Regions from separate parts of the Mycolicibacterium insubricum genome, predicted to be linked through region 1. Evidence: predicted binding sites of a transcription regulator. Region 1 holds the regulator's gene; each other region holds the start of a gene.
The links. Region 1 encodes LexA, which represses DNA repair genes until DNA is damaged. Its sites were predicted from a motif close to CGAACANNTGTTCG; they were not measured.

Region 1 (10,356 bases):
GCGCATGAACTGCAGGTTCTCGGTGATCGGCAGCGACTGCATGCTGATCTGAAACGGGATCGAGCTGTGCTCGATCGGGCCGCCGAGCGGCCGGGTGATGCCCTGGACGCGGGCCACCCCCGGGGTGCGGAAGACGGCCTTGGCGATCCGGTCCAGCACGATCATGTCGGCCGGGTTGCGCATGTCGTGGTCGGTTTCCACCATCAGGATGTCGGGATTCATGGTGGCGGCGCTGAAATGCCGTTCCGCCGCGGTGTATCCGACGTTGGACGGCAGATCCTGTGGGATGTAGTAGCGGTCGTTGAAGCTGATCTTCATGGTCGGCAGGATGATCAGGCCGACGAGTGCGATCAGGATGCTGGCCACGGTCACCGGCAGCGGCCAACGGACCGCTGCGGTGCCGATCCGCCGCCAGCCGCGGGTCTTGATCGCCCGTTTCGGTTCCAGCAGGCCGAATCTGGTGGCCACCGCGACGATGGCCGGTGAAGCGGTCAGCGCGGCCGCGATCACCACCAGCAGACCCAGCGCCGACGGGATGCCGAGGGTCTTGAAGTAGTCCAGCCGGGCGAAGTGCAGACAGAACGTCGCGCCGGCGATGGTGAGCCCGGAGCCCAGCACGACGTGATAGGTGCCGGTGAACATGGTGTAGTACGCGGTTTCCGGGTCCTCGCCGTTCTGCCTGGCCTCCTGGTACCGGCCGATCAGGAAGATCCCGTAGTCGGTGCTCAAGGCGATGGCCAGCGACGACAGCAGGGCGACGACGAACGTGGAGAATCCCAGCAGGTGGTGGTCGCCGAGCAGGGCGACGACCCCGCGCGCGGTGCCCATCGACACACCGACCATGGCCAGGATGAGCAACACCGTGGACACGCTGCGGTAGACCACCGCCAGCATCAGGATGATGACGAGGCCGGTGACGCCCATCATCATGAGCATGGATTTGTCGGCGGCCTCGTTCATGTCCGCGATCAGTGCCGCGGGCCCGGTGACATAGGCCCGGATGCCGTCCGGCGGCGGGTTCTGTTCGACGATGTGCCGGACCGCGTCGACCGACGCGATCCCCTCGGTGCTGCCCTGATTGCCGGCAACGTTGATCTGCACGTACGCGGCGTGGCCGTCGCTGCTCTGGTTGCCGGCGGCGGTGATCAGGTCGCCCCAGAGGTTCTGCACGTGCTGGACGTGGTCGGTGTCCGCCTCCAGTGCGGTGACCAGGCCGTCGTAGTAGCGGTGTGCCGCGGCGCCGAGCGGCTCGTCGCCCTCCAGGACCACCATCACCATGCTGTCGGAGTCGGACTCCTCGAACTTGGCGCCGATGCGCTTGGCGGCGATGACCGACGGCGCGTCGGCCGGCGACATCGACACCGCGTGGTCGCGGGCGACCGACTCGATCGGCGGGACCAGCAGGTTGACCGCGGCCGTCAGCGCGACCCAGATCACGATGATCGGGACGGCGAAGGCCCGGACGAATCGCGGGAACGCGGGGCGCGGACTACCGCCTGCGCTGCTCATGCTGCCTTCACCAGGCAGAACGCCTGCGCCGAGGAGCCCGAGGCCTGCTGCTCGTCCTTGACGGCGCCGTTGACGGTGATCCGGCAGCCGAGGGTGTCGCTGTCGCCCTGGGCGACCAGATTGGCGACGACGGCGGGAATGGTGGTGGAGAAGCTGTGTGTCCACGGCAGGCCGGTGAAGACGGCCTCCTGCGGCTTGGCCTCGGCGTTGAGGAAACTCACCTTGCCGCTGGCCGTCGCCGGCCCGAACAGCTCGTAGGTGACCTGCTTGGGATTGAACGGCACGATCGTCTCCGGTCGATGGTCGGACGCGGCGAAAATCTCGTCGGAACCGAACTTCGCGCGCAACTGGATCACGCCCGCCGCACCGAGGGCGACGGCGATCAGCACGACGATCGCCACCCAGCTCCTTTTCAGCAGCGCCAACATCGCGGTCTCCTCAGTCTCGGCTCGACGATCCTTCCATAAATACCATACGGGGTATGGTATTAGCCAAGGCGGAGACACGCGCTCGAACAGATGTTTGATAAATGTGCGAGGGCGGACTATATTCGCCTACATGGTCGATAGCACTGAAACCGGGGCCGGCGCGGACCTCACCAAGCGGCAGGGCGCCATCCTGACGGTCATCCGCGAATCAGTGGCCACTCGGGGCTACCCGCCGAGCATCCGTGAGATCGGCGACGCCGTCGGGCTCACCTCCACCTCGTCGGTGGCCCATCAGCTGCGCGCCCTGGAACGCAAGGGCTATCTGCACCGCGATGCCAACCGGCCGCGCGCGGTCACCATCGAGTCGGCCGACTCCGGCCCGAACGCCGCGACCACCGAGGTCGCCGGTTCCGATGCGCTACCCGTTCCCACCTACGTCCCGGTGCTCGGCCGGATCGCGGCCGGCGGACCGATCCTGGCCGAAGAGGCCGTCGAGGAGGTCTTCCCGCTGCCGCGGGAACTCGTCGGCGAGGGAACCCTATTCCTGCTGAAGGTGGTCGGCGAATCGATGATCGACGCGGCGATCTGCGACGGCGACTGGGTCGTGGTGCGTCAGCAGAACGTCGCCGACAACGGCGATATCGTCGCCGCGATGCTCGACGGCGAGGCGACGGTCAAGACCTTCAAACGCACCGCCGGCCAGGTGTGGCTGATGCCGCACAACCCGGCTTTCGACCCGATCCCGGGCAACGACGCCGTCATCCTCGGCAAGGTCGTGACGGTAATCCGCCGGATCTAGGCACCCCAACCCAGCCGGGCCGTTGGCCCCGCGGAAAAAGGGGTGACGGTAATCCGCCGGATCTAGGCACCCCAACCCAGCCGGGCCGACTGCGTCAGTCGGCCCGGTGGAAACCGTTGGCCTGTGCGTGCTCCTCGTCGGCGAACCAGATGTCGGCGACGGTCTCCTCGTAGTACGCGCCGCCGGGCAAGTGGTAGTTGCCCGAGCGCATGCACGCCTTTATCGGGAACCCCGGAGGTGCCTGGTTCGGGTCGTCCAGCGGAAGATGGATCGCCGGATAGGCCGAATCGCCATGCGCAGCGGGCTCGGGCGCTTCCTCGACGGGTTCGGCAACCCGTTCCGGCGCCGCCGGTTCGGCGGCGTAGGCCGCGGGACCGGACGAGTAGTCGGCGCCGGGCGCGGGCTCACGGTAGCCCGACGAGTAGTCCTCGAACTGGCCGTACTTGTCGCCCCAGTCCGGCAGCGGCGGGAGCAGCGACGAAGATGCCGACTCGGCTACCGCGTGCCGTCCCGAGGGCGTCTCGTCGACGACGATGTCCTCGCTGAATCCGTAGCGCGTCGGCGCGGTGTCGACGGCGTCCTGGTCGTCGACGTCCTCCCCCCGCCGGGCGTGGGAGCCCTGGTGGGTGAACAGTTCGTCGTGGATGACCACCTCGGTGGTACCGGAGTTCTCGTCCTCCCAACTCGGTGCCGGTGCGCCCAGGTCGTCCTCACGCCAGCCGGAGTGCGAGTCGTATCCGGGTTCGTCGTAGTGACCGTCCTGGTCGTCCGTGCGATAGCCGGCCTCGTGGTACTCCGGCTCGTCGTAGTCGTAGGCATCGGGGCGGTCGTAGTCACCCTGGCGGTCGTAGTCCTGACCGCGACCGTAGCCCTGGCGCAGGTACTCGGCGTCCGCGTCGTCACCGGCAACCACCGCCGGCGCCTTCTTGCGACGACGGGCGGCCTGCCAGACCAGCAGCAGGATCAGCACCAGCGCGGCCGCCGGCAGCAGCCACCACAGCCAGGACCAACCGGCCCCGGTGCCCTTCTTGGCGGCGACGCTCGGCGGCGCGGGGGTGGTCGGCAGCGCCGTGTTGGCGACCTCGACCCCTTCCAGCTGGCCCGCGAGCGCATCCGGGGTGACGCTGAACTTGCGGTCCGTCGCGTTGAAGGTGAGCTCACCGCCGCTGAACTTCTGGGTCATCACGTCGCGGTCGATATCGTGCTCGGCGACGGGGACCCCGAGCGGGCCGGTGGCCCCGCCCAGCTTGTCCCAGGCCGCCTTCACCGGGCCGTTGACGACGATGGCGCCGTGGTCGGGGGTGGCGAAGATGACCGGGTGTTCGGCCGCGGCGAAGCTGGCCTGGGTGCCGTCGGGCACGCCGCCGTCGACCACGCCGCTGGTCGGGAAACCGAGTTCACCGGTGGGGCCGCCGGCCGATTCGTAGCGCTCCAGGATCGGCCCGGTCAGGGCGTGGGCGCCGGTGTCGGCGGTGTAGAAGATCTTGCCGCCGGCGAAGTTCTGCACGGTCCCGGCGTCGCCGACGGCGGCCGGGTCTCCCTCGCGGGCTCCGAGCGGTCCGCCCTTGCCGCCGGCGATCCGCCACGCGGTGTTGATGGCGGAGCTCGCGTCACCGGGGATCGGCAGACCGGCCAGTTCGCCGAGGTGATCGGCGGGTTCGGTGAATGCGCCGGTCGCGGTGTCGTAGGCGATGGTGCCGCCGCTGAACGACTGGGTGATGACCGAACCGTTGTAGCTTTCGTCGGCCGTCGGGACGCCCATGACCCCCGCGGATCCGCCGAGGTGGTCCCAGGCGGCGTTGATGGCGCCGCGCACCACCCAGGCGTCGGTGTCCGGGGTCCAGAACATCACCGGGTGATCGGCGGCGGAGAACTCACTGCTGCGGCTGTCCGCGCTGACGCGGCCGACGCCCTCGTCGACCGTCGGGAAGCCCAGGTCGCTGTCGACCGGGCCGCCGAGCTCGCGGTAGCGGTCCAGGATCCGGCCGTACATGATGTGCGCGCCGGTCTCCGGGGTGAAGTAGATGGCACCGTCGTTGTGGAAGTTCTGCACGAAACCGGATCCGGCGGCGTACACCCCGCCGTCCTTGTCACCCAGGGGTGAGTCGACTCCGCCGGCGGCCTCCCAGGCCGCGGTGATCGCCGCGTCGGCATCGCTTTCCGGGGTCGCGGAGGCCGGCGCGGCCACCAGAAACGCCGCCATGGCAACGACGGCAAACCACGCCGGCACTGCGAGCCTCAGCACGCGGCTGATTGGTTTTCGTTGCCTGGTCATGCACCACTCACCGCTTCCGGGCGATCCACCGTCGTGTTCCTCAACCCCGCGACGATAGCGATTTCCGGAGACTGTTTGTCGTCGTCGACCCGGACATTACCGATCTGAGACCGGAAAGTGCCGCAGCTGCGACCCGTTTCGCATCGGTATTTGCTGGGGATATGCCTGCTCGACGAGACGCGGGCCCCGGCAAACCGCCGGGGCCCGCGTTCACCGATCGGGCTCAGACGCCGAGGCTGCGCCCGATGATTTCCTTCATGATCTCGGTGGTGCCGCCGTAGATGGTCTGCACCCGGGCGTCGAGGTAGGCCCGCGCCACCGAGTATTCCCGCATGTAGCCGTAGCCGCCGTGCAGCTGCAGGCAGCGGTCGATCAGCTTCACCTGGTTCTCGGTGGACCACCACTTGGCCATCGCGGCCTGCTCGACGGTCAGCTTCTCCTCCAGGTGGAGCTTGAGGAATTCGTCGATCACCACGCGCACCGCGGTGGCCTCGGTGGCCAGCTCGGCCAGCAGGAACCGGCTGTTCTGGAAGCTGCCGATCGGCTTGCCGAAGGCTTTGCGGTCCTTGGTGTACTGCAGGGTCTCCTCCAGCACGGCCTCCATCGCGGCGGCGGCGATGACGGCGATCGAGATGCGCTCCTGCGGCAGGTTCTGCACCAGGTAGAGGAAGCCCATGTTCTCCTCGCCGAGCAGGTTCTCGGCGGGCACCCGGACGTTGGTGAAGGACAGTTCGGCGGTGTCCTGGGCGTCCAGACCCATCTTGTCGAGGTGACGGCCACGCTCGAAGCCCTCCATGCCGCGCTCGACGACGAACAGCGAGAAGCCCATCGCACCCTTTTCCGGGTCGGTCTGCGCGGCCACGATCACCAGGTCGGAGAGGATCCCGTTGGTGATGAACGTCTTGGAGCCGTTGAGGATGTAGTGGTCGCCGTCGCGGACCGCACGGGTCTTGATGCCCTGCAGATCCGAGCCGGTGCCGGGCTCGGTCATCGCGATGGCGGTGATGATCTCGCCGGTGCAGAAGCCCGGCAGCCAACGCTGCTTCTGCTCCTCGGTGGCCAGCCGCAGCAGGTAGGGCAGCACGACGTCGTTGTGCAGCATGAAGCCGAGGCCGCTGTAGCGGCCGGCGACGGTCTCTTCGCCCATCACGACGTTGTAGCGGAAGTCGCCGTTGCCGCCGCCGCCGTACTCCTCGGGCACCGCCATGCCCAGGAAGCCCTGTTTGCCGGCCTCGATCCAGACGTTGCGGTCGACGATCTTGTTCTTCTCCCACTCGTCGTGGAACGGCGCGACGTGCTTGTCCAGGAACCCGCGGAACGATTCGCGGAACAGCTCGTGCTCCGGCTCGAACAGCGTGCGGTCGTACTTGATGACATTGCCCATGGATTGCCTCCGGGAAGTGGGTCCGAAATATTGGCGCCGAATTTACCCCAACCGTCCGGTTGGTTGACCGACGGGTTGTGACGCAGCCCTCGTCCGGGCGGGCGTTACGAAGTGCTGCCGGCCAGTTGCGGCGCCACCAGATCGATGAACGCGTCGGCGACCCGGTAGGCATCAGCCATCGGGTAGCCACGCAGCAGTGCGGCCGACAGCATGGTGTTGACGATCCCCCACAGCATGATGGCGGCGTCGGCGGCGCCCTGCGGTCCGAGCGCGGCGAAGTCCGCGGCCAGGGTGTCGCAGGCGATGTCGGCGAACGCGGCCATCAGCTGCGCGGCGTTGTGGTCGGTGCTGTTCTGCAGCAGCATGCACACCTTGAAGAACGCCGGGCGTCGCTCAAAGCTGGCGATGATGCCGCGAACCTTGTCGCGCACCCGCTGCTCGGCGTCGCCGGTCGGCTCGGGGGCGGTCAGCACCGGTTTGGCCCACGCGGTGAGCACCGCGGCGTAAACATGCTCCTTGGAGCTGAAGTACCGGTACAGGGTGCCCAGTGCGACGTCGGCGCGGTCGGCGACGTCACGCATCTGGATCTGGTCGTAGTCGTGCTCTTTGAGCGCCGCCATCGCGGCGGCGACGATCTGGTCCCGGCGGGCCCTCTTGTAGCCGGGCAGACCGTCGTGCGGGTCGACCGTCGGCGGAGGTGCGTTCATGACCGCGGCAGGCCGAGAATCATCGTGGCGATGATGTTCAGCTGGATCTCCATGGTGCCGCCGCCGATCAACTCGGCCGGCAACTGGAACAGGTGCGCGACGGCGGTGTCCCCGGGGGCGTCGACGAGCGCCGCCGGACCGGCGAGTTCCAGTGCGGCCGTGCCGATCCGGCGCAGCACGCGGCCGGTGGCGACCTTGGCGACACTGGTGGCGGTGCCCGGTCCGTGCCCGGAGAGCCGGCTCAGGGTCTCCCGCAGGTTCAGCGCGTGGATGGCGTTGGTGGCGGCGCGTACGTCGCCCAGGGCCCGGCGGCCGTCGGGATCCGGACGCGCTGCGACCAGTGTGCGCAGCACCGATTCGCGGTCGTCGTTGATGTAGCCGCTGATCGCGGCCCGCTCGTTGGCCATGGTGGCGATCGCCAGCGTCCAGCCGTCGCCCGGGCTGCCCACCAGGGCGTCGTCGGGCACGAACACGTCGTCGAGGAAGACCTCGTTGAAGTGGGCGGGTCCACCGGCGGTGCGCAGCGGGCGGACGGTGATGCCGGGCGTGCTCATGTCGAGCAGGAAGTAACTGATGCCCTTGTGTTTCGGTACGTCCGGGTCGGTGCGGGCCAGCAGTGCCCCGAAGTCGGCGCGCTCGGCCAACGACGTCCACACCTTCTGGCCGTTGATCCGCCAGCCGCCCTCGACCCGGGTTGCTCGGGTGCGCAGGGCCGCAAGATCCGATCCGGCGCCGGGTTCGGAGAACAGCTGGCACCACGCGGTGTGGCCGCGCAGGATCGATTCCGCGAACCGGCCGCGCTGCTCGTCGGTGCCGAAGGTCAGGATGGTCGGCAGGATCCATTCGGCGATACCCAGCGAGGAGCGGGTCACCGACGGCCGGCGGGCGAATTCCTCGGCGACGATCAGCTGCTGCACGGGGTCGGCGCCGCGTCCCCAGGGCGCTGGCAGGTGTGGTGCCAGCAGCCCGGCGGCGGCCAGCGCATCGCGCTGCGCGCCGCTGCGCAGGTTGGCGTGGTCGGGGTGTTGGCGGCCCGGTGTCTCGTTGTCCAGGGTCGCCGCGTGGTCGAGGACCGCGACCACGTCGGCGCGGAATTGCGTTTCCACGTCCGGTAATTCGAGGTGAAAGTCGCGGGCAACCCCGTCCGGGTCACCGAGCCGGGCGGCCCAATCCCCGGTCGGCCCGGTGGCCCCGGCGATGGCGATCGCGCGGCGCCAGTACAGGTGCAGGTCGTGTTCCCAGGTGTAGCCGATGGCGCCGAACATGGTGAGCGCGTCGAGCACCAGGTCGGGCAGCCCGGCCAGGGCGATGGCGGCGGTCGCCGCGGCCGCGGCGCGCTGGTCGGCGTCGCCGTCGCCCGCCCGGGCGGCGTCCCAGGCCGCCGCGGCCAGCAGCTCGGCGTCGACGTAGAGCCCGGCGGCGCGGTGCTGCAGCGCCTGGAACGCGCCGATCGGTCGGCCGAACTGCTCGCGGGACTTCAGATGCGCCAGGACGTTGTCGACGCACCAGCGGGCAATGCCGGCGCCCTCGGCGGACAGCAGCGCGACGGCGAGTTCCCGGGCGTGGCCGGGAGTCAACCCGTCGACGATGTTCGCTGGATCGACCGGGTGATCGGCCAGTTCGAGGGTGCCGACGTCGCGGGTCAGGTCGGTGCCCGGTTCGGCGGTAACATCGCATCCGGCGGTGTGCAGCACGACCCAGACCACGGCGTCGTCGCCGGTGCGGGCGGCCAGCAGCAGCCGGCGTGCCGCGCACAGCCCGAGCGTCGGGCCGACGGTTCCGGTCAGCCGCGGGCCGTCGGGCGTGTGGGTGAGCCGCACGGCAGCGACGTCGGGACCCGCGGTCGCGGCCGGCATGCCGGCGACGATGTCGGCCAGCAGGTCCCGGCGGCCCGGCCCGGGCTGTGCGGCCGCGGCCTGCGCCGCGGTGATCATGGTCGGCAACAGCGGGCCGGGCAGCAGGCCGTAACCGGCACCATCGGCCACGCACCCGGCCTCGATCAGGCCACCGCCGGAGCCACCACAGTCCTCGGGCAGGTGCACGGCCGGAAAACCACTCTGCACCAGTACATTCCACACCCGAACCGGCGTTCCGGCAGCCAGCTCGTCGAGCACCGCGCGGGTGGCCGACGGCGTGGCGTGGCGCTCGGCCAGCGCGGCCACGGCCGCGGTCAGAGCGTGTTGTTCGTCGGTGACGGCGACAACCATGGCCGGCCCTACCGCGCGGCGGTGTAGCGCAACAGGGTCACGCCGCCGTCGGGATGTTCGGTGAACACCGGCCACACCGCCATCCCGATGCGGAGTTCTTCGGGATTGGTGTCGACGATCTCGGTGGCAAACCGCGGCCCCTCGTCCCAGGCGACCACGGCCAGAATCTGCGGGGTCTCGGCGGCGAAGTGCGCGGCCACCGGGCGCCGGGCCACGGTGAAGCTGACCAGGGTCCCGTTGCCGGAGATCCGGCGCCACTCCAGGTCGTCGGCAAGAGTTCCGGGTGCCAGCACCCGCGGGTAGAAGACATACCGGTCACTCGACGGCGAGTACTGGATCCACACCTCCCCGCGGGACAGTCCGTCCCAGTACGGTTGGGACACCGGGGTGGGCAGCGGCAGCGGCCTGCCCAATGCGGTTTCGGCGGTGGTCATTCGCTAATCCCCCTCCAGTACCAGGGCTTCTTGTTCGCTGAGCACGCCGCCGTTGCCGGAGACGAAAGCCCGGTTGCAGTCGGCGATCTGGGTGGCACCGGCGCGGCCCATCAGCTGCCGCGTCGCGTCGCAGACGTGGTGCATGCCGCCGGCGTTGCCGGGCTGCCCGTAGCCGAGCTGCCCGCCGGCGGTGTTCATCGGGAAGTCACCGGCGAAGGTCAGGTCGTGGTCGGCGACGAAGGCCATGCCGGCGCCCTTCTCGCAGAAGCCCGCGTCTTCCAGCGTGAGCAGCGCGGTGATGGTGTAACAGTCGTAGATCGACACCATGTCCATATCGGCGGGGGTGAGTCCGGCCATCGCGAACGCGGCGGGTGCGACCGTCAACATCGGTGTGTGCAGCGGGTTTTCGGCATATACCGGCGATTTGTAGGGCACCCGCTCACCGAAGCCCTTGATCCAGACTGGGCGGTTGCGGCTGCGCCGCGCCAGTGTCGCGTCGGTGATCAGCACCGCCGATCCGCCCATGCACGGCATGACGATCTCCAGCATATGCAGGGGGTCGGCGATCAGCGGGCTGGCCAGCACGTCGTCGACGGTGGCCGGCTTGTCGGCA
Region 2 (10,356 bases), 750 kb from region 1:
GCATGGTGCCCCAGGACGACGTGGTGCACGGCGAACTCACCGTCAAGCAGGCGCTGATGTATGCCGCCGAGCTGCGGCTGCCGCCGGACACCACCAAGGAGGACCGCGAACGGGTCGTCCTGCAGGTCCTCGAGGAACTCGAGATGACCAACCACCTGGACACCCGGGTGGACAAGCTCTCCGGCGGCCAGCGCAAGCGTGCGTCGGTGGCGCTCGAGCTGCTCACCGGCCCGTCGCTGCTGATCCTCGACGAGCCGACGTCGGGTCTGGACCCGGCGCTGGACCGCGCGGTGATGACCATGCTGCGCCAGCTGGCCGACGCCGGCCGCGTGGTGCTGGTGGTCACCCACTCGCTGACCTACCTCGACGTGTGCGACCAGGTGCTGCTGCTGGCGCCGGGCGGCATGACCGCGTTCTGCGGCTCGCCCAGTGAGATCGGGTCGCAGCTCGGCACCACCAACTGGGCCGACATCTTCTCCACCGTCGCCGGCGATCCGCAGGCCTCGCACCAGCGCTACCTGGCGCGCTCCGGACCGCCACCGCCGCAGCCGCCGGCCCGGCCACCCGCCGACCTGGGCGCACCGGCCAAGACCTCGTTGCTCCGGCAGTTCTCCACCGTTGCCCGCCGCCAGTTCCGGCTGATCATCTCCGACCGCGGCTACTCGGCGTTCCTGCTGTTTCTGCCGTTCATCATGGGCGCGCTGTCCCTGTCGGTGCCCGGCGGCGGTCCCGACGGCAAGAGCATCGGCTTCGGCGTTCCGGTCCCGACGCTGCTGGGTGGTGAATCGCCGAACGAACCCGGCCAGATCCTGGTCATGCTCAACGTCGGCGCGATCTTCATGGGCACCGCGTTGACCATCCGCGCGCTGATCGGCGAGCGGGCCATCTTCCGCCGCGAGCAGGCGGTCGGGTTGTCCACCACCGCCTACCTGCTGGCCAAGATCGCGGTGTTCACGCTGTTCGCCATCATCCAGTCGTCCATCGTGATGACCATCGCCCTGGTCGGCAACGGCTGGGGTGGTGAAGCCGGCAAGTGCCAACCGACAACCAGCGGTCCGGGCATGTACCTCGGCAAAAACGGCCAGCCCACCCCGGATATCGCCGACGCGGTGCAGCGCTGCGTCGTCGAGCACGGCGCGTTCCTATCCAGCCGCAACCTCGAGATGTATGTAGACATGTCGATGACCTGCATCGCCGCGGCGATGACCGGCCTGGCGCTGTCGGCGCTGGCAAAGTCCGCCGAGCAGATCATGCCGCTGCTGGTGGTGGCGGTGATGAGCCAGCTGGTGTTCTCCGGCGGCCTGATCCCGGTGACCGGGCGGGTGGGGCTCGATCAGCTGTCCTGGGTCACCCCGGCCCGCTGGGGCTTCGCCTCGTCCGCGTCGACCATCGATCTGACGAACATTGTCGGGCCACCGATACTGCCCGACGACCGGATGTGGCATCACACCTCGGGCACCTGGCTGACCGTGTTCGGCCTGTTGGTCCTGCTGTGCGCGGTCTACACCGGCTTCGTGCGCTGGAAGATCCGGCTCAAGGGCGAGGGCACGCTGCTGCGCCGGAAGTCCTGATCCCCGGACACTGCTAGTCACCGGCGACGTTCAGCCCGTGCGCGACGGCATACGTCAGCGCCTGGGCGACGTCGATCTTCGCACCGCGCAGCGACGCGGTGGTCCACAGGTCCGCATCCACCCGGGCGCCGCGCAGATCCGCGCCGTCGAGCCGGGCGCCGAGTGTGCGCGCCCCGGTCAGGTCCGCGCCGGCCAGGTTTGCCTCGCGCAGGTCGGCCTGCACCAGCGAGGCCTCCCGCAGCCGGCACCCGGACAGGTCGACCTTGCGCAGGTCGGCCCCGCCCAAGGTCGCCAGGGTCAGGTCCACCTCGTCGAAGGTGATCGGCCGCAGCCGGGCGTCACCGAACACCGACCCGATCAGCGAGCAGCCGGTGAAGCTCGAATGCCACAGGGTGGCGCGGGTGAAGACGCAGTTGCGAAACGCCGAGCCGACATGGCGCGACTCGCTCAGGGTGGCGCCGGTGAAGTCGCAGCCGTCGAACACCGTGCGTTCGGTGCACAGCCCGGTGAGGTCCTCGTCGCGGAAGTCGGCGCCGGTGAACTCCCGGTCGGTCCAGCTCGGTTCGGCCATGCTGCCATCATCGTTGGCATGTTCCACCTGCTGTTCCACTCCCCCCGGATAGCTCCGAATACCGGCAACGCGATCCGGATGGTCGCCGCCACCGGAACCCACCTGCACCTGGTGGAGCCGCTCGGGTTCGACCTGTCCGAACCCAAGCTGCGCCGCGCCGGGCTGGACTATCACGACCTGGCGTCGGTGACGGTGCACCCGTCGCTGGCCGCAGCCTGGGAGGCGCTGATGCCGGCGCGGGTGTTCGCGTTCACCGCGCACGCCCGGACGTCGTTCACCGACGTCGCCTACCGGCCGACCGACGTGCTGATGTTCGGCCCGGAGCCCACCGGGCTGGACGACGAGACCCTGGCCGACCCGCACATCAGCGCCCAGCTGCGGATCCCGATGCTGGCCGGCCGCCGGTCGCTGAACCTGTCGAACGCCGCCGCGGTGGCCTGCTACGAGGCGTGGCGCCAGCACGGGTTCACCGGCGCGGTGTGACGCGCGCGGCTACCAGTGGTTCCAGTGGGTGAGCTGCTCGGCGGGTAGCCGACGGGCCTTCTTGAAGTCGGTGCCCTTGGTGTAGGCGATCGGGAACAGCCCGCCCTGGGCGTAGTCCTTGAACGGGATACCGAGCAGCTCGGCGGCTTGGCGCTCCCCGTCGCCGATCAGGTGCAGCGTGGTCCAGGCCGAGCCGAGGCCGCGGGCCCGCAGCGCCAGCATGAAGCTCCACACCGCGGGCAGCAGCGATCCCCAGTAGGACGCGCTCATCCCGGCGTCCACGCCGTCGGGCCGACCCTCCAGGCACGGGATCATCAGCACCGGCGCCTTCTCGAAGTTCTCGTTGAGGTAGCTTGCCGAATCGCGCACCGCGACCTGCTGCTGGTCGCGGATGTCGCCGCGCTCGGGCGGCGCCAACTGCAGGTACCCGGTGGCGTTGGAGCGGTAGATGTCGGCGAGCGCCTTCTTGATGTCCGGGTCGTCGACGAAAATCCATTGCCACCCTTGGGCATTGGAGCCCGACGGGGCCTGCAGGGCGATGTCCAGGCATTCCATCAGCAGCTCCCGGGGCACCGGGCGGTCGAAGTCCAGGCGCTTGCGCACCGAGCGGGTGGTGGTCAGCAGTTCATCGTTGCTCAGTTCCAGGGCCATATCGCGAGACTACATTTGGCGGCATGCCCATTGACCTGAACGCCGAAGTTATCCAACGCCTCACCGACGACACCGACGGCTGGCTGACCACCGTCGCCAAATCCGGACAGCCGGTTCCGCGGCTGGTGTGGTTCCTGCTCGACGGCACCGACGTCGTCGTGTACAGCCACCCGACCGGTGCCAAGGTCCGCCACATCGGCAACCACCCGCGGGTCAGCCTGAACCTGGACTCCGACGGCGACGGCGGCGGGGTGATCGTGGTCGGCGGCGTCGCGACGGTCGAGCCGGAACCGGTCGACCCGCGCACCGACGAGCGTTACTGGGCCAAGTACGACGAGCTGGCCGAGAGGCTGGGGTACGTCGAGATGATGGGCGACTTCAACACCCGGATCCGGATCGCCGTGGACAAGGTGTGGACCACGCCGGTCGCGTGACTCAGCGGAAATCCCGCGAGCGCGAACCCACCGACAGCTCGAGGCGGGCCATCGCGTCGGCGATGACGGTGACCGCCCCGCTGGCGTTCTGCACGATGCCCCGCACGGTCAGCGCCGGCGCGGTCTGCGCCAGCCGCCGGTAGCGGGCCCACACCCCGGGTGAGCACAGCACGTTGACCATGCCGGTCTCGTCCTCCAGGTTGACGAAGGTGACCCCGCCGGCGGTGGCCGGGCGCTGCCGGTGGGTGACCGCGCCGGCCACCAGCACCCGGGTGCCGTCGGGCACGCCCAGCAGACGCGCCGCGGCCAGCACCCCGCGCTCGTCGAGCGCCTCGCGCAGGAACTCGGTGGGAAAGCTGTCCGGGGAGACGCCGGTGGCCCACACGTCGGCGGCGGCCAGTTCCAGCCGGCTCATGCCGGGCAGGCTCGGCGCGGCGGCGGCGGTGCCGATCCCGGGCAGCCGGTCCGGCCGCTCGGCGGCGGCCGCGCCGGCGGCCCACAGCGCCTGACGACGGTCGGTGCCGAAGCAGCCCAGCGCCCCACCGGTGGCCAGCGCCTCGGTCTGCGGCACGGACAGCTGCACCCGACCGGTCAGGTCCAGCAGAGAATGGTAGCGCCCGTTGGTATTTCGCTCCTCGAGGATCCGGGTGGCCAGGTCCTCGCCGATGTGGCGGACCGCACCCAGCCCGAGCCGGATCTCGGTGCCGGCGTTCTCCAGGTCGGCGTGCACGGAACTGGCGTTGACGCACGGTCCGTGCACGAGCACGCCGTGCCGGCGGGCGTCGGCGACCAGCGACTGCGGCGAGTAGAAGCCCATCGGCTGGGCCCGCAGCAGCGCCGCGCAGAACGCGGCCGGGTGGTGCAGCTTGAGCCAGGACGAGTAGAACACCAGCGAGGCGAAGCTCAGCGCATGGCTTTCCGGGAAGCCGAAGTTGGCGAACGCCTCCAGTTTTTCATAGATCCGCTCGGCCAGTTCCCCGGTGATGCCGTGCAGTCGTTCCATGCCCTGGTAGAACCGGCCGCGCAACCGGCGCATCCGCTCGGTGGAGCGTTTGGAGCCCATCGCCCGGCGCAGCTGGTCGGCCTCGGCCGGGGTGAATCCGGCACAGTCCACTGCCAGCTGCATCAGCTGTTCCTGGAAAAGGGGAACTCCCAGGGTTTTCCGCAGAGCGGGCTCCATCGACGGGTGGTCGTAGTGGATCGGTTCCAGTTCGTTGCGGCGCCGGATGTAGGGGTGCACCGAACCGCCTTGGATCGGGCCGGGCCGGATCAGCGCCACCTCGACCACCAGGTCGTAGAAGTTCCGCGGTTTCAGCCTCGGCAGGGTGGCCATCTGGGCACGGGACTCCACCTGGAACACCCCGACCGAATCGGCGCGCTGCAGCATTTCGTAGACCGCCGGCTCGGACAGGTCGAGCGTGGCGAAGTCGACGGCGATGCCCTGATGCTCGGCGATCAGGTCCTTGGCGTAGTGCAGCGCCGAGAGCATGCCCAGGCCCAGCAGGTCGAACTTCACCAAACCTATTGCCGCACAGTCGTCCTTGTCCCACTGCAGCACACTGCGGTTTTCCATCCGGGCCCACTCCACCGGGCAGACATCGGCGATCGGCCGGTCACAGATCACCATGCCGCCGGAGTGGATACCGAGATGCCGCGGCAGATCCTTGATCTGGCCGGCCAGCTCCAGCACCTGCTCCGGGATGCCTTCCACCTCGGGCGCATCCCTGGCCCCACCCCACCTGCTTATCTGCCTGCTCCAGGCGTCCTGCTGCCCTTGGGAGAAGCCCAGCGCGCGGGCCATGTCCCGCACCGCGCTGCGGCGGCGGTAGGTGATGACGTTGGCGACCTGCGCGGCGTGCTCTCGCCCGTAGCGGGTGTAGACGTACTGGATGACCTCCTCGCGGCGGTCGGATTCGATGTCGATGTCGATATCGGGCGGGCCGTCGCGGGCCGGGGACAGGAACCGTTCGAACAGCAGCTCGTTGACGATCGGGTCCACCGCGGTGACCCCGAGGGCATAGCAGACCGCCGAGTTGGCCGCCGATCCGCGACCCTGGCACAGGATGTCGTTGTCCCGGCAGAATGCCACGATGTCGTGCACCACCAGGAAGTAGCCGGGGAAACCCAGCGCCGCGATGATGCCCAGTTCCCGCTCCAGCTGGGCATAGGCCCGCGGCGCCGAGTCCGGCGTCCCGTAGCGTCGGCCGGCGCCGCGGTGCACGAGTTCACGCAGCCAACTGTCCTCGGTGTGCCCGGCGGGCACGTCGAACGGCGGCAGCCGGGGCGCGATCAGCGCCAGCCCGAATGCGCACTGCTCCCCCAGTTCGGCTGCGGCGGTGACCACCTCGGGCCGGTGCGCGAAGATCGCCGCCATCTCCGCACCGGACCGCAGGTGCGCCCCACCGAGCGGGGCCAGCCAGCCGGCGGCCGAAGACACCGACTCCCGCGCCCGGATCGCACCCATCGCCGCGGCCAGCCGGCCGCGCTCCGGTGTGGCGAAGTGCGCCGCAGTGGTGGCGATCAGGCCCACCCCGAACCGCGGTGCCAGTTCGGCCAGCGCGGCGTTGCGCTCGTCGTCCAGCGGCCCGCCGTGGTGGGTCAGTTCCACGCTGACGCGGTCGGCACCGAACCGGTCCACCAGGTCGGCCAGGGCCGCCGCGGCAGCAGCCGGCCCGCCGTCGCTCAGCGCGGTGCGCACGTGTCCCTTGCGGCAGCCGGTGAGGATGTGCCAGTGCCCACCGGCGGCCTCGGTCAGTGCGTCGAAGTCGTAGCGCGGCTTGCCCTTCCGGCCGCCGACCAGGTGCGCGGCGGCCAGTTGCCGGGACAGCCGCCGGTAGCCCTCGGGTCCGCGGGCCAGCACCAGCAGGTGCGGCCCGGGCGGGTCCGGGACCTCGGTGCGCTGCCCGGGCCCGGGGTCCAGCGACAGTTCGGCGCCGAACACCGTCGCCAGCTCCAGTTCCCGGGCGGCCTCGGCCAGCCGCACCACGCCGTAGAGCCCGTCGTGGTCGGTCAGCGCCAGCGCCCGCAGCCCCAGCCGGGCGGCCTCGGCGGCCAGTTCCTCCGGGGTGCTGGCGCCGTCGAGGAAGCTGTAGGCCGAGTGTGCGTGCAGCTCCGCGTAGGCAACCTCGGCCGGCCCGCACCGCGGCGCCCGGGGCTCCGGCCGGGCCGCCGAGGTCAGCGGCAGGCCCGCGCGCCGCGGGCGGCCGTCGAGCACCCGTTCCATCTCGGCCCAGCTCGGCGGCCCGCTGTGCCAACCCATGCACCCAGCATATCGAACTATTGTTCGATTATCATCGGTGGCGGCCGGTGCCCGAGGTCCCGGCCCCCGGCATCTTCCGGCACTGACGAAACACCCAGCCCAGCGGGCATAGTGGAGCCCATGGAACGACTATCGGTCCTTGACGCCGGTTTCCTGCAGGTCGAGGATTCCGATCCGCGGGTCAGCCTGGCGATCGGTAGCGTCACGATCCTGGAGGGCCCGGCACCGGACTTCGAGGAGTTCACCACCGTCCTCGGCGGGCGGCTGGCCGCGGCGCCGCGGCTGCGGCAGGTGGTGCGCACCCACCCGCTGGACCTGGAACCGCCGCACTGGGCCGACGTCGACGAACTGGACCTGGGCCACCACCTGCGCCGGGTGGCGCTGCCCGCCCCCGGCGGCGACGCCGAGCTGTTCGACCTGGTCTCCGAGATCATCGAACGACGGCTGGACCGCAACTATCCGCTCTGGGAGTGCTGGCTGGTCGAGGGGCTGGCCGACGACCGGTGGGCGCTGATCGTCAAGCTGCATCACGCCGTCGCCGACGGGGTGTCGGCGACGGCGATGATGGCGGCGCTCAACGACGACGACGGCACCACCGGATCGTTCGCCACCCACCTGCACGAGGCGCACGAGACCGAGCACCCCAGCCTGCTGTCCCGGATCAGTCTCAACCCGCTGGACTGGGGCAAGGCCGCCTGGGAGCTGTCGGCCGGCGCCGCCGACCTGGCGATCCAGACGGTGCGCGGTTCGGTCACCATCGTCGGCGACATGGTGCGCCCGGCACCGGAGTCCTCCCTCAACGGACCCGTCGGCTCCCTGCGCCGCTACCGGGCCGTCCGGGTGCCGATCGCCGACATCCGCGCGATCGCCCACGCCTTCGACGCCACCTTCAACGACGTCGCGCTGGCCGCCGTCACGCACGGCTACCGCCAGGTCATGCTGAACCGGGGCGAATCACCCCGGCCCGACTCGCTGCGCACCCTCATCCCGGTCTCGGTGCGCGACACCGCCGCTCTGGACACCCCGGACAACCGGGTGTCGCTGATGCTGCCGCTGCTGCCCGTCGACCTGCAGACCCCCCTGGAACAGCTCAAGACGCTGCGGCGCCGGATGCGCCGCGCCAAGTCCAGCGGCCAGCGCCAGGCCGGGGCCAACGTCGTCGACGTCGCCAACCGGTTCCTGCCGTTCCCGCTGACCGCGTGGACGGTGCGGGCGGTCAGCCGGCTGCCGCAGCGCAACATCGCCGGCCTGGCCACCAACGTGCCCGGCCCGCGCGAGCAGGTGCGGATGCTGGGCCGGACGGTGGTCGCCATGCTGCCCATCCCGCCGCTGGCGGTACGACTGCGCATCGGCGTCGCCATGCTGTCCTACGCCGACGACCTGACCTTCGGCATCCTCGCCGACTATGACAGCAACCCCGACCTCGACCTGCTCGCCGAGGGCATCGAGTCGGCCGTCGCCGACCTGGCCCGCCAGGTCTAGTTCCCGCGGGCGGCCTCCAGCAGGATCCGGCGCTCGGCGGCGGCCACCACCCGGCGCGCGGCCGCGGCGGCGTCCGGGTTCACCGACACCGAGGTGATGCCCATCCGCACCAGGTGCTCGGCGAAGGCCGGGTCGTTCGACGGTGCCTGGCCGCACAGCGACGAGGTGATCCCGCCGCGGCGGGCGGCCGCGATGATCTGGCCGATCGCGTCCAGCACCGCCTCGTCGGCGGTGTCGAACAGTTCGGCGCATACGTCGGAGTCGCGGTCCACCCCGAGCATCAGCTGGGTCAGGTCGTTGCTGCCGATCGACACCCCGTCGATGCCCAGCCCGATGTATTGCGGCAGCCAGTGCACCACCGAGGGCACCTCGGCCATCACCCAGCGGTGCAGTCCGCGCTGGCGTCCCAGCTCGCTGGCATCGACCAGCGAAAGGCATTCCTCCAGTTCCCATTTCGTCCGCACAAAGGGGATCATCAGGCCCAGATTGGGGCTGGTCTCCCGGATCCGGGCCAGCGCCCGACATTCCAGCGCGAATAGCTCGGGTTCCTTGACGTAGCGGTAGCAGCCCCGATAGCCGATCATCGGATTGTGTTCGACGGGTTCGTATTCCGCGCCACCGACCAGGTTCGCGAACTCGTTGCTGCGGAAGTCGGTGGCCCGGTAGATCACCGGCCGATTGCCGAACGCGGCGGCGATCCGCCCGACGGCCCCGGCCAGCGCATCGACCAGCGCGTCGCTCTCGCCGGCGGCCATCATGGCACGAGGATGCCGGCCGGCCAGCGCCTCAGTCAGGATGAACTCCGCGCGCAGCAGACCGACGCCGTCGACATCTTGCGCGGCAACGGTTTCCGCACTGTCCGGCATGGCCAGGTTGACGTAGATCTTCGTCGCGGTGACCTCCGCGGCGACGACGGGCCCGCTGCGTTCGGTGACGGTGACCGCGGCGGGCGCGGCGGCCGGCGCCCCCGCCCGCACCTGCCCGTGGGTGCCGTCGACGGTCACCTCGGTGCCGTCGGCCAGGTCGGTGGTGGCGGTGCGCGCCCCGACGATGCACGGCACCCCGAGTTCCCTGGCGACGATCGCGGCGTGACAGGTCATGCCGCCGGTGTCGGTGATGATCGCCGCGGCGCGGCGCAGCGTCGGCAGCCAGTCCGGGTTGGTCATCGGCGCCACCAGCACCTCGCCGGTCACCAGCGCGACACCCTGATCCGGGGAACGCAGCACCCGGACCCGGCCGCCGGCCACCCCCGGCGCCGCCGACAGGCCGCGGGCCAGCACCGTCCCGGCCGCCGGCGCGGCGCTGCCCAGCGTGGTGATCGGGCGGGCCTGCACCAGCCAGATGACGCCGTCGACGATGGCCCACTCGGTGTCCTGCGGGCAGCCGTAGTGCGCTTCGACGGCGACCACCAGCTTCGCCACCCGGTACAGCTCGTCGTCGTCGAGCACCCGGGCGTCGGCCAGCGCCGGATCGAGGTCCTCGGTGCGATCGTGGCCGTCCGGCCCGCGAACGATCCGGAAATCCTGGTGCCCGACCCGCACGTCGAGGATCTTGCACCCGTTCTTGTCCAGCACATAGGTGTCCGGCTGTACCAGCCCGGACACCACCACCTCGCCCTGGCCGAGGGCGGCTTCCACCACGACGTGGTCGCGGGCCCCGGTCGACGGGTCGGCGGTGAAGGCGACACCGGAACGCTGCGAGGCGATCATGGTCTGCACCACCACCGCCATCGCCGGTTCGGCGGTGAAACCCCGGCTGGCGCGGTAGGCGATCACCCGCGGACCGAACAGCGACATCCAACAGCGCCGCACCGCGTCGAGCAGGTCCTCGTCACCGGCGATGTTGGTCAGCGTCTCGTTCATCCCGGCGAACGAGGCGTCCTTGCCGTCCTCTCCGGTCGCCGAG
Region 3 (10,356 bases), 670 kb from region 1:
CCTTCGGTGACGACGGGATTCCGCGGCCCGGGCGGGTCCGCGTCGTCCGGGTGGTGTCCGATTGCTATGGCGCCCAAAGGTTCCCAATCCTGCGGCAGGTCCAGCACCTGGCGAACCAGGTCGGCGGCGAAGATGGTGGAGCCGATCCAGCAGCTGCCCACCCCGCGCACCGCCAGGCTCACCAGCAGTCCCTGCACGGCGGCGCCCACCGCGACGGTGAACATGGTGTGTTCGGCCGCGGTCCGCTGCGCGTCGGGGTAGCTGTGCGCGCCGTCGGGCACCATCACGGGGATGACGACTTCGGGTGCGTCGTAGAGGATCTGGCCCTTGGCCAGGCGTCCTGAGACGGCGTCGGCCGCCAGCCCGTCGCCCGTCAGGTCGTCGCGCCAGGCGTCTTTCATCCGGTCCAGCAGGGCGATTCGGCGCTGCGCGTCGCGCAGCCAGACGAACCGCACCGGCCGGGTGTGGTGCGGAGCCGGCGCGGTGAGCGCCTCGGCCACCGACTCCTCGATGAGCGCGGGATCCACCGGCCGGTCGGCGAACCGGCGCACCGAGCGGCGCAGCAGCTGGGCCTGGCGGCGGCCGAGGTCGATCGCCTCGGCGGCTCCCAGCCAGAACAGGTCGTCGGTGCCGGCGCGCAGCAGGTCGGCGCCGGTGGACCCGTCGTCGGGCAGCCGCAGACCGCGCACCACCGCAACCGGCACGCCGGTCAGCTTGCCCTTGACCAGATCGGCGGCCGCGGCGAGTTCGTCGGCGACGGCGACCTCGGTGACCACCAGGTCGTTGCCGTGCTCGTCGACCGCTCCGGCGTAGTGGTGCAGCACGGTCAGCCCGGCGGCGCCGATGGCGGCGTCGGTCTGGCCGGTGCGCCAGGCCCGGCCCATGGTGTCGGTAATGATGACGGCGACGTCGACGCCGAGCGCCTCTCGCAGCCGGGTCCGCAGCTCGGCCGCACTGGCATCGGGATTCGTCGGCAGCAGGGCCAGTTCGCCGCGGCTGACATTCGAGCCGTCCACCCCGGCGGCGGCCTGGATCAGGCCGAAGGAGTTCTCGGTGATCAGCGTGCGACCCTTGCGCGCCAGGACGCGCACCGCCTCCTGTTCGATCAGCTTGCGCCGCAGTTCATCCCGCTCCTCGGGATCGACGGGCGCGGCGACGATGCGGCCCTCGCACTTGGACACCACCTTGCTGGTGACGACCACGATGTCGCCGTCCTGCAGCCACGGTGCCGCGGCGGCGATCGCCGCGCCCAGATCGTCGCCGGGGCGGAACTCGGGCAGGCCGGGCACCGGCAGCAGGCGGATCTGCGCCGCCGCGCCGTGCTCGGTTCCCGGCTCGCTCACGGTGCGCGACCGGCGAGTTCGAGTCCGGCGGCGACCATCGCGGCGGTGGCCTCGGGATCGTGCATGAGCAACGGGATCTCGCGCACCGTCGCGCCCGGAATCTGGGCGGTATCGCCCGGTGCGATCAGCCAGCCGTCGAGGATCCCGGTGCCGGACCGGGCGCCGTAGTGGTTGCCGACGGCGTCGCTGGTGGACTCCACCCCGATCACGCTCAGGCATTCATCGGCCATGCCGCGCAACGGTTTCCCGCCGATGATGGGGGAGTAGCCGATCACCGGGGCCGGTGTGGACCGCAACGCCGCCCGGAGGCCGGGGACGGCGAGGATCGCCCCGATACTGACGACGGGATTAGACGGCGCGATGAAGACGACGTCGGCGCCGGCGATGGCATCGGCCACCCCGGGTCCCGCCTTCGCCGCTTCGGCGCCGACGAAGGCGAAGCTGTGGGTGGGCACCTGGGCCCGGTAGCGCACCCACCACTCCTGGAAATGGATGGCGCGCCGGTCGCCGGTCTGCGGGTCGGTGATCACCACGTGGGTCTCGCTGCGGTCGTCGCTGGCCGGCAGCAGCTCCGCGCCGGGATTCCACCGGTCGCACAGCGCCTTGGTGACCGCCGACAGCGGATAGCCGGCGCGCAGCATCTGGCTGCGCACCAGATGGGTGGCCAGGTCCCGGTCGCCGAGTCCGAACCAGTCCGGTTGCACGCCGTAGGCGGCGAGCTCCTCCTTGGCGTGCCAGGTCTCGTTGCGGTGTCCCCAACCCCGCTCGGAGTCGATGCCACCGCCGAGGGTGTACATGCAGGTGTCCAGATCCGGGCAGATCCGCACGCCGTGCATCCAGGCGTCGTCGCCGATGTTGACCACGGCGGTCAACTCGTGATCGCCGGACGGCGCCGCGCCGGGCGCGAACTGTCCGAGGCCCAGCAACCTCTGCACGCCCAGCAGGAACCGGGCGCCGCCGACGCCGCCGACCAAAACGGTGACCTTCACGTCCAAATACCCTAGGGCGTCGCCGTGTTTCGGCACTGACCGGCGTCGCAATACGGTCACGACGGCGACACGCCGAGGTCTCGACGCGCCGAAATGTCGTAACGAAATGCTATGTGTCCTGCCCGAACCGCTTGACCTAGCCAGCTAACCCGTGTCTAATCACACCAGTGTCATTTCCCGGTGGGTGGACCGGTTCCGGTGTCGCAGACCGAGATTCGATCACTTGTTCGAACGGTATGGCCACAGCAATATAGCGGGCGGCATCGTATTCACGACTAAGACGACAATGGTGAGGAGGCGGGTAGATGTCCATTGAGCAGTTTCTCGGCGCAATTGCACGGACCAACCGCGTCGACATCGCACCGACTCCGCTTGGACTGCCGGGCCTTCCGCCCCGGCCGCACCTGAGCCTTGTCCCCGATGCGATCGACGCCGGCCCCGAAGAGTTCGACAACCAGTGGCAGGAACGCGCCCTGTGCGCGCAGACCGACCCCGAGGCCTTCTTCCCGGAGAAGGGCGGCTCGACGCGAGAGGCCAAGCGAATCTGCCTGGGCTGCGAAGTCAAGGACTCCTGCCTGGAATATGCGCTCGCCAACGACGAGCGATTCGGCATCTGGGGTGGACTCTCCGAGCGGGAACGCCGCCGGCTCAAGCGCGGCATCATCTAGCGGAACAGTCGACGCAACGCGACGCCGGTCGTCGCTCAGTCGTCCATCGTGGGGTCGATAACGGAGGGTTCGACTCCCAGGTGGGTGGCAACCTGGGCGACCAGGATCTCATGCAGTAGATCACCCAGTTCCATGGTGTCCTTGGCGCGGCGTTCGATTGGTTTGCGGAACAGCACGATCCGGGCGCGAGTGGCCTGCCCCCGCACGTCGACACCGGCCGGGATCAGCCGGGCCAGGGCGATCGGGCCGTCGGCGATGACCTCGGGTGGAAAATTCACATTCTCCGGATCCCGCGCCGATATCCGCGGAATCTCGTCGACGGCGACATCCAGCCCGGTCAACCGGGTGTGCCAGCGGCGCTCGATCGGTTCGTAAGCCTCCAGCACCGCCATGTCGAACCGCTCCGCGCGGCTGCGCCAGCCCGGCACCGTCGGCGGCAGCAGCGGACCCCGCAGCTCCCGTCCGTGCCGCGCGGCGGCCCGGGCGTCGCGCGGACCGCGGGGAGTCTTCACGGCGGAAATCGTAACGGTTATACATCGGCGCGGCTGCGGTGCAGCGTGTCCCGTACCGTGCACGGCGTTCGGCAGGATAGCCTCACGGGCGTGAATGTTCCCCGTCGCTGCTGCCGGCCCGGGTGCCCCCATTACGCGGTGGCGACGCTGACGTTCGTCTATTCGGATTCCACCGCCGTCGTCGGACCGCTGGCCACCGTGTCCGAGCCGCATTCCTGGGATTTGTGCGTCAACCACGCCGGACGCATCACGGCGCCCCGTGGCTGGGATCTGGTCCGTCACGCCGGACCGCTGCCCGCCAGCCCCGACGAGGACGACCTGGTGGCCCTGGCCGAGGCCGTCCGCGAGGGCGGCCAGGTCCGTTCCGCCGCGCCGCGCGCGGGTTTCGTCGAGCCCACCGGCGGATTCGGCTCGGCTCCCGGGGCGGTGCTCGCCGCACCCGCCGAACGGCCCACCACCGCCGGGCGCCGCCGGGGTCATCTGCGGGTGCTGCCCGATCCCGAAACCGACTGAGGACCGCCAAACCGCCGGACCGCAGCGACTAGGCTGGCAGGAATTGTTCGGCCGTCAGGAAGAGTGTCGTCATGTCCCGTTCCGCTGCGGCGGTCAACAGTGTCATCAAGGCCTACGACGTCCGCGGCGTCGTGGGCGAGCAGATCGACGAGGCATTCGTGGCCGAGGTCGGCGCGGCGTTCGCCCGGCTGGTGCGCCCGATCAGCACCCGTGTGGTGATCGGCCACGACATGCGGGCCAGCTCCCCGGACCTGGCCGAGGCTTTCGGCAACGGCGTGCGCGCCCAGGGACTCGACGTCGTGCGGATCGGCTTGGCTTCGACCGACCAGCTGTACTTCGCGTCCGGTCTGCTCGACTGCGCCGGCGCGATGTTCACCGCCAGCCACAACCCGGCCGCCTATAACGGCATCAAACTGTGCCGGCCGGGCGCCAAGCCCGTCGGTCAGGACACCGGGCTGGCGACCATCCGCGAGGAGATCATCGCCGGTGTGCCGGCACATCACGGTCCGCCGGGAACCGTTACCGACCGTGACGTGCTCGCCGACTACGGCGCCCACCTGCGCGGCCTGGTCGACCTCACCGGCTGCCGTCCGCTGCGGGTGGCCGTCGACGCCGGCAACGGCATGGCCGGCCACACCGCGCCGGCCGTGTTCGGCCCGATCGACGCTCTGACCGTGCTGCCGCTGTACTTCGAGCTCGACGGCAGCTTCCCCAACCACGAGGCCAACCCGCTGGACCCGGCCAACCTGGTCGACCTGCAGCGTTTCGTCGTCGACAGCGGCGCCGACATCGGGCTGGCCTTCGATGGCGACGCCGACCGCTGCTTCGTCGTCGACGAGCGCGGCCAGGCCGTGTCGCCGTCGGCGGTGACCGCGCTGGTGGCCACCCGGGAGCTGGCGCGCGAGCCCGGCGCGACGATCATCCACAATCTGATCACCTCCCGCGCCGTGCCGGAGATGGTCACCGAAGGCGGCGGCAAGCCGGTGCGCTCGCGGGTCGGGCACTCCTACATCAAGGCGCTGATGGCCGACTCCGGCGCGATCTTCGGCGGTGAGCATTCCGCGCACTACTACTTCCGCGACTTCTGGGGTGCCGACTCGGGCATGCTGGCCGCGCTGCACGTGCTGGCCGCCCTGGGCGGGCAGGACCGGGCGCTCTCCGAGCTCGCCGCCGGCTACGAGCGCTACGCGGCGTCCGGCGAGATCAACTTCACCGTCGCCGACGCCCCGGCGGCCGTCGCCGCGGTGCTGGCCGCTTTCGCACCGGACATCGTGAGCACCGACGAACTCGATGGGGTGACCGTCGACCTCGGCGCGGGCCGCTGGTTCAACCTGCGCAGCTCCAACACCGAACCTCTGCTGCGGCTCAACGCCGAGGCGCCCGACGCCGACGCCGTCGCCGCGATCGTCGAACGAGTGTCCTCGGTGATCGCCGGGCTCCGGGAGACCGCAGCGCCATGAACCTGCAAGCGGGCATCGACGTCGACGACACCGAGGCGCTGATCGCCGCCGACCGCGACGGTCTGTTGCGCGGCGCGTCGATGTCCGGCGCCCAGGTGCGCGCGGTGGCCACCGCCGTCGCCGAGGGCGCGCTGGCGGGCCTGGGTGACGAACGCCCGCGGGCCGTCGTCTGGGTCACCGGCCGCGGACCCGCGTCTGCCGCCGGTGCGATCCTGGCCGCCACGCTGGCCCCGGTCACCTCGGTTCCGGTGCTGGTCGTCGGCGCGGTGCCGCCGTGGATCGGCGCGCTGGACCTGCTGATCGTCGCCGGTGACGACCCGGGCGACCCGGCGCTGGTCGGCGCCACCGCGACCGGCGTCTACCGGGGCGCACGGGTGGTGGTGGCCGCGCCGTTCGAGGGGCCGCTGCGCGACGCGGGTGCCGGCCGTGTCGCACTGCTCGATCCGCGGCTGTGGGTGCCCGACGGCTTCGGACTGAGCCACTACCTGGCGGCGGGACTGGCCGCGGTCGGTGCCGTCGACCCGGCGGCGAGCCTGGACCTGAACACCCTGGCCGACGACCTGGACGCCGAGACGCTGCGCAACAGTGCGGCCCGCGAAATGTTCACCAACGCGGCAAAGGTGCTGGCGCACCGCATTTCCACGCACCGGACAGTGCTCGCCGGGGACACCCCGGCGACGACGGCGCTGGCCCGGCACGGCGCCGAGATCCTGCTGCGGGTCGGCCACGCGGTGGTCGGCGCCGCCGGGCTGACCGATGCGCTGGTCGCGCTGCGCACCGGGCTGGCGGCCGGTGACGACCACGACGGCGTGGACGCGCTGTTCCGCGACGACGAGATCGACGGCCCCGCACCGCTGCGGCCGCTGGTACTGGTCCCAGCGCTGGCCGACGAACGCGGCACGCTCGGCGCCCGCATCGCCGGTTACGACGACATCGAACCGATCGGGGTGACCGACATCCCGTCGTCGCCGGATCCCGCGCCGCAGCCGGGCCGGCCCGAACAGCAACTCGCCGTGCTCGCGGTGCGCCTGGAGATGGCAGCGGTGTACCTGCGATTGGTCGCGGGCAGCCGATGAACCTGCTCACCGGCATCGTGCGGACCTACGCTTGGGGATCGCGCACCGCGATCGCCGACTTCACCGGGCGCCCGGTGCCCGCGGCGCACCCGGAGGCCGAACTGTGGCTGGGCGCGCACCCCGGCGACCCGGCCGTCGTCGACACCCCCGACGGGCCCCGGTCCCTGCTGGATCTGCTGCGCGCCGACCCGCAGGGCCAGCTCGGCCCCGCCGTACGGGACCGGTTCGGCGACAGCCTGCCGTTCCTGGTCAAGGTGCTCGCCGCCGACGAACCGCTGTCCCTGCAGGCCCACCCGTCCAGCACGCAGGCCCGCGAGGGCTTCGAGCGGGAGAACCGGCTGGGCATCCCGCTGAACTCCCCGGAGCGCAACTACCGCGACTGCAGTCACAAACCGGAGATCCTGATCGCGCTCGGCCCGTTCGAGGCGCTGGCCGGGTTCCGGCCGGTGCCGCGCACCGTCGCACTGATGGAGGCGCTCGCCGTCGCCGACCTCGACCCCTATCTGGAACTGCTCATCGGCCAGCCCGAGGCCGGCGGCCTGCGGGCGCTGTTCACCACCTGGATCACCGCGCCGCAACCGGTGCTCGACGTGCTGGTGCCCGCCGTGCTCGATGGTGCCATCCAGTATGTCCGTTCTGGCGCAACCGAGTTCGTCGACGAGGCGCGGACCCTGCTGGAGCTTGGCGAACGCTATCCCGGCGACGCCGGCGTGCTGGCCGCGTTGCTGCTCAACCGCGTGCACCTGGAGCCCGGCGAGACCATCGCGCTGCCGGCGGGCAACCTGCACAGCTATCTGTCCGGGGTGGGGCTGGAGGTGATGGCCAACTCCGACAACGTGCTGCGCGGCGGCCTGACGCCCAAGCACGTCGACGTACCCGAGCTACTGCGGATCCTCGATTTCCATCCCGTCACCGCGGCCGAGTTGTCGCCGGAAACCATCCGCGAGGGCACCGAGCTGCGCTACGCCACCCCCGCGCCGGAGTTCGCCGTCTCGGTGTTCGATATCGACGGCGCGGCACTCGGCGGCGAGATCGATGCGCCCTGCCGGCACGACGGCCCGCAGATCCTGGTGTGCACCGCGGGCGCGGTGACGGTGCGGTCGAGGACCCAGACGCTGGAGCTGGCCCGGGGCGCGGCGGCCTGGGTGCCGGCCGACGACGGGCCGCTGCGGCTGCGGGCCGACGAACCCGCCCAGTTGTTCCGGGCGACCGTCGGCATCTGAGGCGGCCGCGTTCGACTGGCGCGACCGCATCCAGCCGGTACATTTCCGGAATGGCCGTGAACTGGCGCATCAAAACCGTCGAGCAGTCCATCGCCGAAACCGACGAGCCCGGCACCCGGCTGCGCAAGGACCTGACCTGGGTCGACCTGGCGGTCTTCGGCGTCTCGGTGGTGGTCGGTGCGGGTATTTTCACCGTGACCGCCTCCACCGCCGGCAACATCACCGGCCCGGCGATCATCGTTTCGTTCCTGATCGCCGCCGTCACCTGCGGGCTGGCCGCGCTGTGTTACGCCGAGTTCGCCTCCACGCTGCCGGTCGCCGGCAGCGCCTACACCTTCTCCTATGCGACCTTCGGTGAGTTCGTCGCGTGGATCATCGGCTGGGACCTGATCCTGGAGTTCGCGGTGGCCGCCGCGGTCGTCGCCGACGGCTGGTCGTCGTACCTGAACACCGTGCTCGGGCACCTGTGCCGGTGGGCCGAATGGCCGCCGATCGGATCGCTGACCAGCACGTTCGGGCTGGTGCGGATCAACTGGAGCACCCTGGGCATCATCGCGGTGGTCTGCGTACTGCTCATCCTGGGCACCCGACTGTCGTCGATGGTGTCCGCGGTGATCACCGCGATCAAGGTCACCGTGGTGCTGATCGTCGTCATCGTCGGCGCCTTCTACATCACCCCGGACAACTACCGCCCGTTCATCCCGCCGTCGGAGACCGGTGAGGCGGCCGGCTCCGGGATGGACCAGTCGCTGTTTTCCATGCTGACCGGCGCGGCGGGCAGTCACTACGGCCTCTACGGCGTGCTGGCCGGCGCCTCGATCGTGTTCTTCGCCTTCATCGGCTTCGACGTCGTGGCCACCACCGCCGAGGAGACCAAGAACCCGCAGCGCGACGTGGCCAAGGGCATCCTGACGACGCTGGGCATCGTCACCGTGCTCTACATCGCGGTATCGGTGGTGCTGACCGGCATGGTGTCCTACACCGCGCTGCGTACCGGGCCCAACGGCGAGCGGGCCAACCTGGCGACCGCGTTCGGTTACCACGGCGTCAAGTGGGCGGAGGTGGTGATCTCCATCGGCGCACTGGCCGGCCTGACCACGGTGGTCATGGTGATGGTGCTCGGCCAGACCCGGGTGTTGTTCGCCATGGCGCGCGACGGACTGCTGCCCCGGTGGTTGGCGCGCACCGGCCGCCGCGGCACACCGGTGCGGATCACCGTGGTGATCGGTCTGCTGATCGGTGCGCTGATCATCGTGGCCGACAGCCTGCGCAAGATGGACCGCCTCGAGGAGATGGTCAACGTCGGCACGCTGTTTGCCTTCGTGCTGGTCTCGGCCGGGGTGCTGGTGCTGCGCCGTACCCGTCCCGAACTGCCGCGGGGTTTCCGGGCGCCGTGGGTGCCCTGGCTGCCGATCACCTCGATCCTGGCCTGCGGCTGGCTGATGCTCAATCTGACCGGCTACACCTGGGAGCGCTTCGGCTACTGGATGGCGATCGGCCTGGTCATCTACTTCTGCTACGGCCGCTGGAATTCCCGGCTGGCCACCGCCGAGCGCGCCGCTCTGTAGCCGTCGCTCACCTCCGGCCGTCGCCGGGGTCTCTCTCGTCGATCCAGAACTCACGCTGCCGACACGCCGACGGCGACCAACAACGATTCTGCCTCGACGTGGAGGGCCGACCGTCAAGGTTTACATCAGATATTGATTTGTCTAGACAGTCGACAATCGATGGTTTATAGTCAAGTCATCAACGTGATGCCGTTCACATGGAGGAGGTAGACAGATGACTTCGCTGGAAACCCAGGAACCGACCACGCAGTGGCGGGACAAAAAGCGTCACCTATGGCTGATGGGCCTGATCCCGGCGGTGGCGCTGTTCGTCATGCTGCCGGTGATCTACGGGCTCAACCAGCTCGGCTGGCATGCCGCAGCCCAGGTGCCGTTCTGGATCGGGCCGATCCTGCTGTTTGTGCTGCTGCCGCTGCTGGACCTGCGTTTCGGTCCTGACGGCCAGAATCCGCCCGACGAGGTGATGGAGGCGCTGGAGGCCGACAAGCACTACCGCCGCTGCATCTATCTGTACCTGCCGTTCCAGTACGCCAGCGTCATCCTCGGCGCCTACCTGTTCACCGCATCTGACCTGAGCTGGCTCGGCTTCGACGGGGCTCTGGGCTGGCCGGCCAAGATCGGCCTGGCGTTCTCGGTGGGAACCCTCGGTGGTGTCGCCATCAACACCGCTCACGAACTGGGCCACAAGAGGGAAGAGGTGGAGCGCTGGTTGTCCAAGATCGCACTCGCCCAGACCGGCTACGGCCACTTCTACATCGAGCACAACCGCGGCCACCACGTTCGGGTGGCTACCCCGGAGGACCCCGCCTCGTCCCGGTTCGGCGAATCGTTTTGGACCTTCCTGCCGCGCAGCGTGTGGGGCGGGCTGAAGTCGGGCTGGGAACTGGAAGCCGGACGGCTGCGCCGGACCGGCAAGCCGGTGTGGCATCCGTCCAACGACGTGCTCAACGCCTGGGTGATGTCGCTGGTGCTGTGGGGCGCGCTGGTCGCGGTATTCGGCTGGC

Region 2: the regulator LexA is predicted to act here: its motif matches at 6,983-6,996, upstream of G6N16_RS07480 (error-prone DNA polymerase).
Region 3: the regulator LexA is predicted to act here: its motif matches at 2,549-2,562, upstream of cofD (2-phospho-L-lactate transferase).

What each region holds. Positions count from the first base shown of each region.
Region 1 covers NZ_AP022618.1:2,306,456-2,316,811, reverse strand. Annotated here, with positions in the region: gene G6N16_RS11090 (MMPL/RND family transporter) at 1-1,509, opposite strand, end outside; gene G6N16_RS11085 (MmpS family transport accessory protein) at 1,506-1,937, opposite strand; gene lexA (transcriptional repressor LexA) at 2,068-2,736, shown strand; gene G6N16_RS11075 (LGFP repeat-containing protein) at 2,831-4,981, opposite strand; gene G6N16_RS11070 (acyl-CoA dehydrogenase family protein) at 5,235-6,395, opposite strand; gene G6N16_RS11065 (TetR/AcrR family transcriptional regulator) at 6,500-7,102, opposite strand; gene G6N16_RS11060 (acyl-CoA dehydrogenase family protein) at 7,099-9,309, opposite strand; gene G6N16_RS11055 (Zn-ribbon domain-containing OB-fold protein) at 9,318-9,743, opposite strand; gene G6N16_RS11050 (thiolase family protein) at 9,747-10,356, opposite strand, start outside.
Region 2 covers NZ_AP022618.1:1,555,438-1,565,793, reverse strand. Annotated here, with positions in the region: gene G6N16_RS07505 (ATP-binding cassette domain-containing protein) at 1-1,571, shown strand, start outside; gene G6N16_RS07500 (pentapeptide repeat-containing protein) at 1,585-2,142, opposite strand; gene G6N16_RS07495 (tRNA (cytidine(34)-2'-O)-methyltransferase) at 2,161-2,625, shown strand; gene G6N16_RS07490 (nitroreductase family protein) at 2,635-3,276, opposite strand; gene G6N16_RS07485 (TIGR03667 family PPOX class F420-dependent oxidoreductase) at 3,300-3,710, shown strand; gene G6N16_RS07480 (error-prone DNA polymerase) at 3,712-6,969, opposite strand; gene G6N16_RS07475 (WS/DGAT/MGAT family O-acyltransferase) at 7,090-8,451, shown strand; gene ppsA (phosphoenolpyruvate synthase) at 8,448-10,356, opposite strand, start outside.
Region 3 covers NZ_AP022618.1:1,637,908-1,648,263, forward strand. Annotated here, with positions in the region: gene G6N16_RS07870 (coenzyme F420-0:L-glutamate ligase) at 1-1,343, opposite strand, end outside; gene cofD (2-phospho-L-lactate transferase) at 1,340-2,332, opposite strand; gene G6N16_RS07880 (WhiB family transcriptional regulator) at 2,737-3,000, shown strand; gene G6N16_RS07885 (metallopeptidase family protein) at 3,036-3,455, opposite strand; gene G6N16_RS07890 (DUF3499 domain-containing protein) at 3,603-4,025, shown strand; gene G6N16_RS07895 (phosphomannomutase/phosphoglucomutase) at 4,097-5,485, shown strand; gene G6N16_RS07900 (TobH protein) at 5,482-6,561, shown strand; gene manA (mannose-6-phosphate isomerase, class I) at 6,558-7,784, shown strand; gene G6N16_RS07910 (amino acid permease) at 7,835-9,352, shown strand; gene G6N16_RS22030 (fatty acid desaturase) at 9,567-10,356, shown strand, end outside.